Linked DNA regions of Marinobacterium aestuarii. The protein of the gene in region 2 binds, or shares a complex with, the protein of the main gene of each other region. Links are inferred from orthologs where the notes say so. Each region holds a gene or a part of one and is shown on either strand. Other genes may lie near its edges.

What was found.
Region 1: the proteins of uvrD (region 2) and uvrB are in contact, whole or in part, in a crystal structure (PDB 7EGT), measured with the Thermus thermophilus proteins. The link is inferred for Marinobacterium aestuarii from one-to-one orthologs. Residues at the interface, in WP_096412145.1 of Thermus thermophilus: His654, Arg656, Phe657, Gln666, Asp668, Glu669, Lys680, Arg681, Leu682, Ser683, Lys685, Tyr686, Ala687; in WP_096411307.1 of Thermus thermophilus: Glu23, Leu25, Arg26, Asp27, Gly28, Glu29, Arg30, Phe31, Arg55, Glu326, Asp327, Phe328, Glu379, Ser382, Gln383, His398, Gly400, Arg401.

Annotation. Positions count from the first base shown.
Region 1 is NZ_CP015839.1:3,408,742-3,412,082, forward strand. Bases 449-3,341 are described here. They hold uvrB (excinuclease ABC subunit UvrB), read right to left. Parts: upstream 2,955-3,341; coding sequence 942-2,954; downstream 449-941. Other genes in these bases: A8C75_RS14880 (PilZ domain-containing protein), read left to right, coding at 480-896; A8C75_RS14890 (pyridoxal phosphate-dependent aminotransferase), read left to right, coding at 3,229-3,341. Also shown: A8C75_RS14875 (ABC transporter permease), read left to right, coding at 1-372. UniProt on the Escherichia coli protein: The UvrABC repair system catalyzes the recognition and processing of DNA lesions. A damage recognition complex composed of 2 UvrA and 2 UvrB subunits scans DNA for abnormalities.
Region 2 is NZ_CP015839.1:5,095,835-5,100,609, forward strand. The notes cover bases 862-3,793. They hold uvrD (DNA helicase II), read left to right. Parts: upstream 862-1,183; coding sequence 1,184-3,403; downstream 3,404-3,793. Other genes in these bases: A8C75_RS22410 (homoserine kinase), read left to right, coding at 862-1,051; A8C75_RS22420 (class I SAM-dependent methyltransferase), read right to left, coding at 3,429-3,793. Outside these bases: A8C75_RS22405 (DUF2782 domain-containing protein), read left to right, coding at 1-69; more of A8C75_RS22410, read left to right, coding at 74-861; more of A8C75_RS22420, read right to left, coding at 3,794-4,283; A8C75_RS22425 (acyl-CoA thioesterase), read right to left, coding at 4,403-4,775. UniProt on the Escherichia coli protein: A helicase with DNA-dependent ATPase activity. Unwinds DNA duplexes with 3'-5' polarity. Translocates on single-stranded DNA with 3'-5' polarity. Initiates unwinding more efficiently from a nicked substrate than double-stranded DNA.

The DNA.
Region 1 (3,341 bases), 1.7 Mb from region 2 along the record:
CCCTTTGTGATTATCACCGTCAATGCGGCACTGTCGGGGTTTGACTATTCCCTGATGCGTGCGTCTCTGGGTCTGGGTGCGACGCCCGGTTACACCTTTTTCAACGTCATCATGCCGCTGATTCGCCCAGGCGTCATCTCAGGCGCCCTCTTCGCTTTTGTGACCTCCTTCGATGAAGTGGTAGTTATCCTGTTCTTGGCGGGCCCGGAGCAGCGCACTATCCCGCGGCAGATGTTCTCGGGGCTGCGTGAGCAGATCAACCCCACTATTCTCGCCGTGGCGGTGTTGCTGGTCGTACTGTCGGCATTAATGCTGCTGACCATTGAATATCTGCGGGCCCGGGCCGAGAAAATACGCACCGGGGAGATTTAACAGGCGCCGGGACCTGGCCCTGGTTTTGAGTGCCCGATTAGGGCGGTAACATCGGTACAGCGTCTATACTGCAGGCCACAGTGCCGCCGTGGAAAAAGGACTCGCCCATGTCACGCCACTATATCCGCCACCCCTCGGAGATCCCCATTCAGATTGTGCTGGCGGGCCAGCCCCATGAGCACAAGATGTCGAACATCAGCCTGGGCGGGATCTGTGTCCACACCCGCCACTGCCTGCCCGATAATACCGATATCATTATTCGCATTCCGCTGCTGATGCCACAGTTCAGTGCCTCCGGCCGGGTACGCTGGTGTCATTACCATGCGCTGGAGGATGCGCTACTGGGTATTTGCTTTAGTGACGAAGAAACCGCCTTTGCGGTGCGCATGGTGGAGCAGGTCTGCCATATAGAGAGCTACCGGCAGCGGGCCTGCCGGGACACAGGCCGCAACTACAGCAGTGAAGAAGCCGCCATCGAGTGGATTGCGCGCTACGCACACCGCTTCCCCAGCAGCAGCCAGTGAAACCGCCCCCGGCGGGCCTGGCAAAGCAAGGGGCAAGAAGAATGCTCAAGCTGAGTGTTTAAGGCGCTGCAACTCGTCACGGTAATGACCCGCCAGTTCAAATTCCAGGTTTTTAGACGCTTCGTACATCTTGTCTTCCAGCTGACTCATGGCCTTGGCGAGCTGCTTGGCAGTCATGGTGGCCGGATCGAACTGGGTATCGCTGGCCTGGGCCGCCACCTTCTTGGCACCGCGCGTAGCCTTGCGGCCCGGAATGGTACTGGCGCCTTCCATTATATCGGCTACCGACTTGTAGATACCCCGCGGCACTATGCCGTGCTCCAGGTTATAAGCGACCTGTTTTTCCCGCCGTCGTTCAGTCTCGGTGATGGCACGCTGCATAGAACCGGTAATACGATCGCCATAGAGAATGGCGCGACCGTTAACGTTACGGGCTGCCCGGCCTATGGTCTGGATCATCGAGGTTTCGGAGCGCAGAAAACCTTCCTTGTCGGCATCAAGAATGGCCACCAGCGCCACCTCCGGCATGTCGATGCCCTCGCGCAGCAGGTTGATGCCCACCAGCACATCGAACTGGCCAATACGCAGATCGCGGATGATTTCGACCCGCTCCACAGTGTCGATATCCGAGTGCAGGTAGCGCACCCGTACGCCATGCTCGGCCAGATAGTCGGTCAGGTCTTCGGCCATGCGCTTGGTCAGCACAGTGACGATAACGCGTTCCTCGTTGGCCGTGACCTTGCCAATCTCGGACAGCAGATCATCCACCTGAGTCCGGGCCGGACGCACCTCCACCTGAGGATCAATCAGCCCCGTGGGCCGCACCAGCTGCTCGGCGATCTGTCCGGCATTGGCCGCTTCATACTTGCTCGGCGTGGCGGAGACAAAGATCATCTGTGGCGCCAGCGCCTCCCACTCCTCGAAGCGCAGCGGCCGGTTGTCCAGCGCCGACGGCAGGCGAAAGCCGTACTCCACCAGGGTTTCCTTGCGTGAGCGGTCGCCCTTGTACATGGCGCCCAGCTGCGGCACTGTGACATGGGATTCGTCGATCACCACCAGGGCGTTGTCCGGCAGATAATCGAACAGCGTCGGCGGCGCCGCGCCCGGCTCGCGGCCGGACAGGTAGCGTGAATAGTTCTCGATGCCGGAGCAGTACCCCAGCTCCATGATCATTTCCATGTCATACAGGGTGCGCTGCTCCAGCCGCTGTGCTTCCACCAGCTTGCCATGATCGCGCAGCTGCTTGAGCCTGGGGTGCAGCTCATCCTTGATCTTGTCGACGGCCCCCAGCAGCACCTCGCGGGGAGTCACATAATGCGTCTTGGGGTAAATCGTGACCCGGGGCACGCGGCGCAGCACCGCGCCAGTCAGGGGATCGAAGAAGCTGATCTGCTCCACTTCGCTGTCGAACAGCTCGATGCGCACGGCCTCGGTTTCGGATTCCGCCGGGAACACATCGATGACGTCGCCGCGCACCCGGTAGTTGCCACGGTGCAGCTCGACATCGTTGCGTTTGTACTGCAGCTCCGCCAGGCGGCGCAGAATGTCACGCTGGTCGATTTCTTCGCCCCGATCCAGGTGCAGCATCATCGACAGGTAGGACTTCGGATCGCCCAGACCGTAAATGGCCGAGACCGTGGCCACTATAATGGCATCGTCCCGCTCCAGCAGCGCCTTGGTGGCCGACAGACGCATCTGCTCGATATGATCGTTGATCGAGGCGTCCTTCTCGATAAAGGTATCGGAGGACGGCACATAGGCTTCAGGCTGGTAGTAGTCGTAATAGGACACGAAGTATTCGACGGCGTTGTCGGGGAAGAACTCGCGGAACTCACCATACAACTGCGCCGCCAGCGTCTTGTTGTGGGCCAGAATGATGGTGGGCCGCTGAATCTGCGCAATCACATTGGCAATGGTAAAGGTTTTGCCCGATCCGGTAACACCCAGCAAAGTCTGGGCCACCAGGCCCGATTCAATGCCATCGATCAGGGTGGCAATAGCGCTCGGCTGATCTCCCGAGGGCTTAAAGCTGGACTGAAGTTTAAATCGCTGTTTCATTAACCCACCTGCCTGACAACGCGACCGCATATACTAACCTACCTGACCGCCAAGCCCTACTAGGCAAGGCATTCAACGGCCAATCCGCTGCTCGGCCGCCCCCAATGTTCACCTGAGGCGCGGGTCCTGCGCGCAAAAGTCGCGAAGCTGCGGATTTTCTGCGTCAAAAACTGCATTTTTTCGGTACAAGGATTCAGACTGGCAAGGGATTCCGCTATCATTGATCGGCTTGAAAAAGCAGCAAATCCAGTACCGACTAATAGAGGATTGTGGCTTGGACGTTCAACTTTCAGACCGTGTAAACAGTATCAAACCGTCCCCGACGCTTGCGGTTACCAACCGTGCAGCCGAACTGCGTGCGGCCGGCAAGAACATTATTGGTCTGGG
Region 2 (4,775 bases):
AGCGGTGAATTCAGCCGCTTCGAAGAATCCTCCCTGCTAATCCCCAAATGGGTCATCTTCAGCTGGTAATATTGTGGCGGTATATACAGAAGTAACTGCTCAGGACCTCAACCGCCTGCTGGCCGACTTTGATCTCGGCACGCTGGTCGCCCACAAGGGTATAGAAGGCGGTATAGAAAACACTAACTATTTTGTCACGCTTAAAAGCCCTGCCGGCCTCGAACAGGAGTTTGTCCTGACACTGTTCGAAGAATTTACGCTGGATGAAATGCCCTTTTTCGTCGAGCTGACCTGCTGGCTGGCCGAGCGCGGCAGCCCGGTGCCCGCACCCTTCAAGGACCGTGACGGCATTGCCCTGAAGCAACTGCACGGCCGCCCGGCGCTGCTGCTGCCGCGCTTTGGTGGCCAGCATGTGTCCCAGACAGAACTCAGCCCGGCGCACTGCAGCTCCGCTGGTGCAGCCCTGGCCCAGTTGCATCTGGCCGGCTCCGAGTTCTATCTGCACCGCCAGGCCCACCGCGGCGTCTTCTGGTGGCGCCGCGAGAGCCAGCAGATTGCTCGCCTGTTGCCGGAAGATGAAGCCCAGCTGCTCAGCACCGAAGTGCGTAACTTCGATGCCCTGCGTGCAGCCAAACTGGATCTGCCCATGGGCGTGATCCATGGTGACCTCTTTCACGACAACGCGCTCTTCAATGGCACCGACGTGAGCGCCATTCTGGATGTCTACAACGCCGCCACTGCCTATCTGCTGTACGATCTGGCGATAGTGGCCAACGACTGGTGCACCAAGCCAGACGGCAGCATAGACACTGAACGTGAAGCTGCCCTGCTGCAGGCTTACAACGCTGTACGGCCGTTCACCGACGACGAGCGTCAGGTCTGGTCACAGCTGACCCGCACCGCCGCCATGCGTTTCTGGCTCTCGCGCCTGATTCCCTGGCTGGGTATCGAACAGGCCGGGCGCCAGGGCGTTGAAATGAAGCTCAAGAACCCCGACGAGCTCAAGCGCATTCTGCTGCACCGCATAGAACAGCCTTCGCAGCTGCCCTGAATCAGGGCGGCAGCCAATCGTAGTCGTTCGGGTTATACTGGACGTCCATACAGCCCTTTATCTTCCCGGGGTCGCCCGCGACTAACGCGCAGACGGCCCCGAGATCAACCGCAGAGCCCGATTGTTGCCGCCATGGATTTAACCCCGATTCTTGACTCACTCAACGATGCCCAGCGCGAAGCGGTCTCTGCACCTGTGCAGAATCTGCTGGTGCTGGCCGGTGCCGGCTCCGGCAAAACCCGCGTGCTGGTGCACCGCATTGCCTGGCTGATCCAGGTCGAGGACATCTCGCCCTACTCGATCATGGCGGTGACCTTTACCAACAAGGCCGCGCGGGAAATGCGCGGGCGTATCGAAGAACTGCTGGGACTCAACCCCCACGGCATGTGGGTGGGCACCTTCCACGGCCTGGCGCACCGCCTGCTGCGCTCGCACTGGCGCGATGCCGGCCTGCCGGACAACTTCCAGATCATGGACAGCGACGACCAGCTGCGCCTGATCAAGCGTCTGGCCAAGGAAATGAACCTGGACGAACAGCGCTGGCCGGCGCGACAGTTCCAGTGGTTTATTAACGCCCAGAAAGACGAAGGCCTGCGTGCGCGCCACATAGAGCCCTCCAACGACCCATTCCAGCGCACCATGCTGAATATCTACGTAGCCTACGAACAGGCCTGCGAGCGTGGCGGCATGATCGATTTCGGCGAACTGCTGCTGCGCAGTCTTGAGCTGCTGCGCGATCGCTCGCCGGCGCTGCTCAAGCACTACCAGGAGCGTTTTCGCTACCTGCTGGTGGATGAGTTTCAGGACACCAACGCCATCCAGTACGCCTGGCTGCGCCTGCTCTGTGGCACAGAGCGCAAGCTGATGGCCGTCGGCGACGATGACCAGTCGATCTATGGCTGGCGCGGCGCCCGCATCGAGAATATCCAGAACCTGCCGGAACACTTCCCCGGCACCACGACCATCAAGCTGGAGCAGAACTACCGCTCCACCAAAAACATCCTGCAGGCGGCCAACGCCGTGATCGGCAATAACCAGGGGCGCCTTGGCAAGCAGCTCTGGACCGAAGGCAGCGATGGCGAGCTACTGTCGGTCTACTCGGCCTTCAATGAACAGGACGAAGCCAGCTTTATTGTCGGCCGCATCCAGCAGTGGGTACAGGACGGCAACCTGCGGGTCGACTCCGCCGTGCTGTACCGCTCCAACGCCCAGTCTCGTATTCTCGAGGAAATGCTCATCCGCGCAGGCGTGCCCTATCGCATCTACGGCGGACAGCGCTTCTACGACCGGCTGGAAATCAAGAACGCCCTGGCCTATCTGCGCCTGATGTCGAGCCGTCACAACGACACCGCCATGGAGCGCGTGATCAATGTACCGACCCGCGGCATAGGCACCCGTACCATCGAACTGCTGCGCCAGCACGCCCGCGAGCAGGAACTGAGCATGTGGCAGGCGGCCTGCGAAATTATCGAGCAGGGGCTGCTGCCAGCCCGTGCCGGCAATGCCCTGCGGGGCTTCCTTGAGCTGATCGACAGGCTCGATACTGAGACTCGGGATACCCAGCTGCACGAGCAGACCGAGCACATGATCAAGCACAGCGGTCTGGTACAGCATCACGAGAAGGAAAAGGGTGAAAAGGCACAGTCTCGCCTCGAAAACCTTGATGAGCTGATCACCGCTGCGCGCCAGTTTGCCGGCAGCTGGCAGGAAGATATCGACACCGAGGAAGGTGAAGCCCGCACGCCGCTGGTCGCCTTTCTCGATCAGGCGGCACTGGATGCCGGTGATGCCCAGGCCGACGAGCACCAGGACAGCGTGCAGATGATGACACTGCACTCGGCCAAGGGGCTGGAGTTCCCGCTGGTGTTCCTGGCGGGGATGGAAGAAGGTCTGTTCCCCCACAAGATGTCGATCGAGGAACCCGGCCGGCTCGAGGAAGAGCGTCGCCTGTGCTACGTCGGCATTACCCGGGCGAAGCAGAAACTGTATCTGACCTACGCTGAATCACGCCGCCTGCACGGCCAGGAAAACTTCAACCGCGCCTCGCGCTTTATCCAGGAAGTGCCGCCCGAGCTGATCGAGGAAGTGCGCCTCAATGCCCAGGTGCGCCGCCCGCTGACCGCCCGAAGCCCGAGCGAGCCCCTGTTTCAGGGCGGCGGTTCCTCACTGGCCAACGCCGAGGTGCCCGCCACCAACATTTCCCTGGGGCAGCGCGTCGGCCACGCCAAGTTTGGTGAAGGCATAGTGGTCAACTACGAAGGCTCTGGACCCAAGGCTCGAGTGCAGGTGAACTTTGATGACGAGGGTTCCAAGTGGCTGATGCTCGGCTACGCCAACCTGCAGCCGCTGTAAGAAACACAGTCTTCCGCGCTGCGTCCTACATAGCATCCAGCGCCGGTGTGACCTTGCGCAGCCACAGGCTGGTTTCCAGGGCTTCATCCGGCATTGGCAGCCCCGCCACAAAACTGTGCTGCAACTGGGGCTGCATGCGACTGGCGGCGTAATGGCTGGACCAGAGCGGTGTAGCAGCGCCGCTACTGAGCAACACCGCCACTGCCTGCTGTTCGTTGTACCCGCGCCAGTGCCACTGCTCGGGGTAGTCGTCGGGCAGCAGAATGTCATGAAAGTGCACCAGCACGCCGGCGGCCAAACGCGGCCAGACCCGGTTCAGCAACCAGTCGACATCGCTGCCCGGCAGCAGCAGATGGCTGGAATCAATAAAGAGTAGATCCCCCGCCTGCAGACGCTCGAACAGGGCCAAGTCTGCCTGCTGTACCGGCGTCGGGACCAGCGTCAGGTTCAGGGACTGGATATCGGCCCGCGGCGCCGGATCAATGCAGATCATTTCAGTATCCAGCCCCTCGTCCCGGCAGGCTTTGGCAAAGAAGCGCGTGGAATGACCTGACCCCACTTCAATAATCATCCGCGGACGTTGCAGCCGGGTCAGGCCGTAGGCGATGGCGCCATCCAGACGGGGAAACCAGCTCTGCTGCCAGCGTGGCAGCGGCGGCGGGGTATTACTGAAGCCCTGCAGCTGTGGCGCGAAGCTATCCAGTGCACTGAGCAACTGACTGAACTGCGGTTCATGGCGCGCCAGCAGAGTCTCCAGCGCAGGATAGGATGGCGTTGCGAGCGGCAGCTGGTCGGCGTAGCGATAGGGAATGAAATAGCCCTGGCGGCGCCATCCGAGCAAGGTCGACAGCGCCATCCTGAGTAGTTTTATACGTCGCATCTGTGTGCCATCTCCAAAGCGCAGGCCAAGCGGGGCCCTGTTAGTCCATCAAACCCCGACATTGTTCAGCTGGAGGTGCCACTCAAAGGTGAAACAGGCTCATTTAACGGCAAAGACGATTACTGCGTGGGCAGCGGGCGAATATGGCCGTGCTGATCGATGGCCACCTGGACGCATTCGGTTTCGGTCACCTTGCGCAGTTCCCGTCCATCCGGGCAACGACCCCAGACTTCAACCAGAATACGCGCCGAGCTGTTACCCAGTTCGACCACGCGGGTATAGAAGCTGAGAATGGTGCCGACCAGCACCGGCGAGAGAAAGTCCATGCTCCCCACCGACACCGTGGCAATACGGCCTTCAGCAATCTTGGCGGCGCGAATTTCCGCCGCCTCAACGGCCCGAGCCACCACCCAGCCGCCATAGACATCGCCAAACATGTTGGTTGCCTGACTGCTGGCCGGCAACTTGAGGCTCAGCTCGCCGTCGGGCAGC